Regions from separate parts of the Lysobacter sp. Hz25 genome, predicted to be linked through region 2. Evidence: riboswitches for the same ligand, from Rfam matches in the RefSeq annotation. Region 2 holds a riboswitch; the other holds the start of a gene.

Region 1 (3,264 bases), 1.9 Mb from region 2:
CCGGTCGGCGTGGCGTTCATCGGCGGCGCTTCGCCCTGCCCTTCGGGCTGCAGCTGCACCAGCAGGCGGCGGCTGTCGGGCATCCAGGCATAACCGCGTCCGGACACGGTGTTGAGGCCGGACACCAGCTTGTGCGCGCGCCGCTGCTCGACTTCGACCAGCCACAGCTCGTTGGCGCCGCTGGCGCTGTCGACGCGGTTGAAGGCGATCCAGCGCTGGTCGGGCGACCACTCCAGGGTCGCCAATGACAGCGGCGCCGGCAAGCCTTCCACGTTCGAGGTTTTGCCGCTGGCGATATCGAGCAGGCTCAGGCCGGTGCCGAACGCGAAGCGGCTCTGCGCCCGCGTGCGCGGATGAATGCGCAGGCCGGCGAGCTTGAGTTCGGGCTGCGCGACCACCTCGATGCTCGGCAGCGACGGCGTCTGCACCAGGGCGACCCGATCGCGCTTCGGGCTGGTGAACATCTGCGGCGGCCGCGGCGCATCGACGATGGCCTGCAAGGCCTTCGGCGGCAGCTGATAACCGCTGGCGGGCGCGGTCTGCGCGGTCGCCGCCAGCGGCAGCAGGAGCAGCAACAAGCCCGGCCAACTCAGGACCCGGGATAGCGGCTTCAGGGAGGACCGGCCGTCGTGGCCGGTGCGTCGCGCGAGTGGGTTCATGCTCGATCCGATCGGTAAGTGAAGAATGCCTCGAAGCGCCGCTGCCCGGCCGGCGCTGGTGCCGGCCGGTGCGGATGCGCTTGCGCCTGGGGGCGCCCCGGCCGAGCTTAGCCCGCCGCCGGGCCCGCCGGCCTATCCCATTGGGGCTGTTCCGGGCCTGCCCGAACCAGACCGAAAATCCGACCGAAAACCGGGCCGAAAACCCGGCGGAACAGGATCGCCCCGGTTTCGCGATGAACGTCATATTCAGGCGCATCCGGCCCGGCGCCGTGCGACGGTCATCGACGCCGCGATATACTGCGCGCTCAGCCCGCCGAGGGGCGCTGCGACCGTCATCCGCGGATCTTTCCGCAAAGCCCGTACCCGCTACGGACTTCGAGAATGACGGCCAGGCTCGGCGAGGCGTAGTCCCAACGGCGCCCGGTTTGAGCGATCGCTTTCGAGCGATGACTCGCCGGACCCGGCATCCGCCGGCTCCCTAAAGAACTGGAGCGACACACCATGAACGCAGTACCCAAGACCTTCTCGACCGAAGGCGACTACAAGGTTGCCGACATCTCCCTGGCCGATTGGGGCCGCAAGGAAATCGACATCGCCGAGCACGAAATGCCGGGCCTGATGTCGATCCGCAAGAAGTACGCCGCCGCGCAGTCGCTCAAGGGCGTGCGCGTGACCGGCTCGCTGCACATGACCATCCAGACCGCGGTGCTGATCGAGACCCTGCGCGACCTCGGCGCCGACGTGCGCTGGGCTTCGTGCAACATCTTCTCGACCCAGGACCACGCCGCCGCCGCGATCGCCGCCAGCGGCACGCCGGTGTTCGCCTGGAAGGGCGAGTCGCTGGAAGAGTATTGGGACTGCACCCTCGAAGCCCTGACCTTCCCGGGCGACGGCGCGGTCAAGTTCCGCGGCCCGGAGCTGGTCGTCGACGACGGCGGCGACGTCACCCTGCTGATCCACAAGGGCTACGAGCTCGAAAACGGTGACGGCTGGGTCAACACCCCGTCGGGCAACCACGAAGAACAGGTCATCAAGAACCTGCTCAAGCGCGTGCACGCCGAGCGTCCGGGCTTCTGGCACGAAGTCGTCAAGCATTGGAAGGGCGTCTCCGAAGAGACCACCACCGGCGTGCACCGCCTGTACCAGCTCGCCGAAGCCGGCTCGCTGCTGGTCCCGGCGATCAACGTCAACGACTCGGTCACCAAGTCCAAGTTCGACAACCTCTACGGCTGCCGCGAGTCGCTGGCCGACGGCCTCAAGCGCGCGATGGACGTGATGCTGGCCGGCAAGGTCGCGGTGGTCTGCGGTTACGGCGACGTCGGCAAGGGCTCGGCTCACTCGCTGCGCGCTTACGGCGCCCGCGTCGTGGTCACCGAGATCGACCCGATCAACGCCCTGCAGGCGGCGATGGAAGGCTTCGAGGTCAACACCGTCGAAAGCACCCTCGGCCGCGGCGACATCTACGTCACCACCACCGGCAACAAGGACGTGCTGACCCTGGCCCACATGCAGCAGATGAAGGATCAGGCCATCGTCTGCAACATCGGCCACTTCGACAACGAGATCCAGGTCGATGCGCTGGCCGCGTCGGGCGCCAAGCGCCTGAACATCAAGCCGCAGGTCGACAAGTACACCTTCGCCAACGGCAATTCGATCTTCCTGCTGGCCGAAGGCCGCCTGGTCAACCTCGGTTGCGCCACCGGCCACCCGAGCTTCGTCATGTCGAACTCGTTCGCCAACCAGACCCTGGCGCAGATTGACCTGTGGGCCAACAAGGACAGCTACGAAGCCAAGGTCTACATCCTGCCGAAGAAGCTCGACGAAGAAGTCGCGCGTCTGCACCTGGAAAAGATCGGCGTGAAGCTGACCACCCTGACCGACGACCAGGCCAAGTATCTGGGCGTCTCGGTCGACGGCCCGTACAAGCCGGACCACTACCGCTATTGATCGACTCGCCTGCGTGCGATGAGTAAAAAGGAAAAGGGCGCCCTCGGGCGCCCTTTTTTTGGCGACGCGCGTTACGCGCGACCCACGACATATGCCGCAAAGCCGAGTCCCGACCGCGGAACCCCACTTTCACCAAGATCGAGCGAATGATGCGATAAATCCCGAGCCGCACGGAAATGACCATGCGCAGATGCCCCGCATCCCTGCTCTCATCTACCACGGAGCCTGGAACTCCTTGCCTGGAGATACCTGGTCAAAATTTCCAATGCATCCTCGATATCGGCCTGAGGTTGCTGGTAAGAAAGTACATGCTTCGCTTTGACGCAGTCGCAATTCCTCATCCGGTTCACCTGTGCCATCGTCGGATCTCGCGGAACAAAGTACTCTCGGTACCAACCATCCGAACGATTGCAAAGATTCGGGGCATCCTTTTTGTAGCAAACTACCAGGGTGCAAATCACTTCGCCGAATGGAGTGAGCTTGTCGGCCCCCTCTTCGGGACCCGGCCCCTTATTGCCCATCTGATTCAGTTGATCCTGGCGATAGTCGCGCACACGGTCCTCCATGCTGCTGCCATCGCCGCTGCGGCTGTTTTGGTACTGATTCCACGGGTTAGGCGTGCTTCCAGAAGCGCCGGAAGACGGTTTGGATTGCAACC
Region 2 (3,264 bases):
CTGTTCGCGATCGTGTGGGACCCGAAGACCCAAAAGCTCTACGGCTACAACGGCTCGGGCCGTTCGCCCAAGTCGCTGACCCTGGCCGAGTTCCAAAAGCGCGGGCTCAAGGACATCCCGCCGCACGGACCGCTGCCGGTCACCGTGCCCGGCACGGTCGACGGCTGGTTCGCCCTGCACGAACGCTTCGGCCGCAAGCCGATGGCCGAGAACCTGGCGCCGGCGATCCGCTATGCGCGCGACGGCCATCCGGTCCACGAGGTCATCGCTTATTACTGGAACGCCTCGGTGCCGCGTTTGTCGAAATGGCCGGGCTTCAAGGAGCAGTTCACCATCGACGGCCGCGCCCCGCGCACCGGCGAGATGTGGAAGAACCCGAACCTCGCCAACACCCTGGAGCAGATCGCGAAGGGCGGGCGCGATGCGTTCTACAAGGGCGAGATCGCCCGCACCATCGATGCCTACTTCAAGGCCAACGACGGTTTCCTGAGTTACGACGACCTCGCCGCCCATCGCGGCGAATGGGTGGAACCAGTCAGCACCAACTACCGCGGCTACGACGTCTGGGAACTGCCGCCGAACGGCCAGGGCATCGCCGCGCTGCAGATCCTCAACCTGCTCGAACCCTACGACCTGAAGTCCTACGGCTTCGGCAGCGTCGAGCACCTGCACCTGTTCACCGAGGCCAAGAAACTCGCCTTCGCCGACCGCGCGCGCTGGTACGCCGACCCGGCGTTCTCGAAATCGCCGGTCGCGAAATTGATTTCCAAGGACTACGCCGCGCAGCGGCGCAAGCTGATCTCGATGGACAAGGCCTTGCGCGAAGTGCAGCCGGCGACGCCGAAGGAGCTCGACGAAGGCGACACCATCTACATGACCGTCGCCGATGCCGACGGCATGATGGTCTCGCTGATCCAGTCCAACTACCGCGGCATGGGCAGCGGCATGGCGCCGCCGGGCCTGGGCTTCATCTTCCAGGACCGCGGCGAGCAATTCGTGCTCAAGGAAGGCCACCCCAACTCGTTCGCGCCGGGCAAGCGCCCGTTCCACACCATCATTCCCGCGTTCGTGACCAAGGACGGCAAGCCCTGGCTGTCGTTCGGGGTGATGGGCGGGGCGATGCAGCCGCAGGGCCATGCCCAGATCGTCATCAACCTGATCGACTTCGGCATGAACCTGCAGGAAGCCGGCGACGCCCCGCGCCTGCAGCACGACGGTTCCACCGAACCGGCCGGCCAGGCCACGGTCATGAGCGACGGCGGCGAACTCGACCTGGAGACCGGCTTCGCCTACGAAACCGTGCGCGAGCTGATGCGCCGCGGCCACAGCGTGCGCTTCGCCCACGGCCCCTACGGCGGCTACCAGGCGATCATGGTCAACCCCCACGGCGGCTACGTCGGCGCCAGCGAATCGCGCAAGGACGGCCAGGCCGCGGGCTACTGAGCGAACCGCGTCGGGCTCGGAATGTAGGAGCGACGTAAGTCGCGACATGCGCAGCGACATGAGCCCACGCAGTCGCGGCTCACGCCGCTCCTACAAAAGCCCCGCGGCTTCGGGGTAGGAGCGACGCAAGTCGCGACCGCGTCGGCGCACCCGGCAGCGCAGGTCGCGGCTCGCGCCGCCCCTACCCGAAAAGCATCGCCGCGCGATTGACAGCGCCGACTGTGCTATCGAACACTATTCGCGCGGCGTCGAACCGACGCCGCGCACCAGTTGCGGATCGCCTCAGGCCATCCGCAGTCCGGACCGAGGGGTGCTGCGACGGAACCGACGTGTTCCGCCACGCTCGATCCGCGATGCCGAGACAAGGGCGCCCTCCCGATCATGGAGGCGTCATGCCCGTTTCTCATACCGCGTCCGGCGACGCGAACATCCATCCCGGTGCCGCGATCGGCGCCGCCCACGCTGCCTCGCCGAACGGCTTTCAGCTCGCCGTGGTCACCTCGACCGTCTACGCCGAGTTCCACCCCGACGACGCCGGCCTCGTCGACGCCCTGCGCGGGCACGGCATCGAGCCGGTCGCCTGCGTCTGGAACGACCCGGCCGTGGACTGGACCCGCTTCGATGCCGTCCTGGTCCGCACCACCTGGGACTATTTCCGCCACTACGACGACTTCCTGGCCTGGTACGACCAGATCGAAACCCTCGGCCTGCCGATCGCCAACGAACTGCCCTTGCTGCGCTGGAACAGCAACAAGCGCTACCTGCTCGATCTCGCCGCCCGCGATGTCGCGATCATCCCGACCGTGTTGGCGCGCGGCGACGCCCTCGCCGATGCGGTCGCGGCGATGTCCGGACGCGAAGTGGTGATCAAGCCGACCGTCAGCGGCGGCGCCTGGCATACCGTGCGCGGCCGGGTCGGCGAGGCCGCCTTCGCCGAAGCCTTGGCGGCCCTGCCGCCCGAACTCGAATATCTGGTGCAACCGTTCATGGCCGAGATCGTCGCCGAAGGCGAGTGGTCGCTGATGTTTTTCGACGGCCACTACAGCCACGCCGTGCTCAAGAAACCCAACAACGGCGACTACCGCGTACAGACCGATTTCGGCGGCAGCGCGAGCTTGACCGAGCCCGACCCGGCGATTCTCGCCGCGGCCCGGCGCGCGCTCGATGCCGTGGCCGCACTGGGCTATCGCGACCAAGCCTATGTGCGCGTGGACGGGGTGATGACCGCCGACGGCTTCCGCCTGATGGAACTGGAGTTCATCGAACCCTTCCTGCACTTCGCCGCGTATCCGCCGGCGGCGGAGTTGTTCGCCGCGCAACTGGCGCGACGCTGGCCGAGCGTCGGCGAATCGGCGACGCTCGCCGCCGGATAAGCTTCTGCACCGCGCCGCCGCGAGGCGGCGCAACGGAGTCCGCATGCCCCCCGCAACCACCGAGTCCCTGTTTTCCTACGGCACCCTGCAGCAGGCCGATGTACAGCAGGCCACCTTCGGCCGTCTGCTCGAAGGCCAGGCCGACGCCCTGGTCGGTTACCGCCGCACGATGGTGAAGATCGAAGACGCGCAGGTCGTCGCCACCAGCGGCGCGGCCTATCACCCGATCGTCGAAGCCAGTGGCGATCCGCACGACCGCGTCGAAGGCATGGTGTTCGCGATCAGCGCCGAAGAACTGGCCCACGCCGACGCCTACGAAGTCGACGAGTACCAGCGCGTGCTGGAGAGCCTGGCCTCGGGACGCAAGGCCTGGGTGTATGTGAAAGCCCGGGGCGCCTAGGACCGCCGCCTACGGTCGCCGGCCCTCAATCCGCCGCGACCGTGCGCC

The links. A riboswitch is a leader RNA that binds a small molecule or an ion and turns the genes downstream of it on or off. The one in region 2 is predicted to bind S-adenosylhomocysteine.
Region 1: another riboswitch for S-adenosylhomocysteine. It lies ahead of ahcY (adenosylhomocysteinase); the one in region 2 lies ahead of ACKN61_RS22925 (RimK family alpha-L-glutamate ligase).

Annotation. Positions count from the first base shown of each region.
Region 1 covers NZ_CP175666.1:1,521,692-1,524,955, reverse strand. The annotation lists gene ACKN61_RS06335 (prolyl oligopeptidase family serine peptidase) at 1-659, opposite strand, end outside; S-adenosyl-L-homocysteine riboswitch at 969-1,088, shown strand; gene ahcY (adenosylhomocysteinase) at 1,161-2,606, shown strand; gene ACKN61_RS06325 (RHS repeat-associated core domain-containing protein) at 2,816-3,264, opposite strand, start outside.
Region 2 covers NZ_CP175666.1:5,561,907-5,565,170, forward strand. The annotation lists gene ggt (gamma-glutamyltransferase) at 1-1,443, shown strand, start outside; S-adenosyl-L-homocysteine riboswitch at 1,743-1,823, shown strand; gene ACKN61_RS22925 (RimK family alpha-L-glutamate ligase) at 1,836-2,816, shown strand; gene ACKN61_RS22930 (gamma-glutamylcyclotransferase family protein) at 2,860-3,216, shown strand; gene ACKN61_RS22935 (AAA family ATPase) at 3,242-3,264, opposite strand, start outside.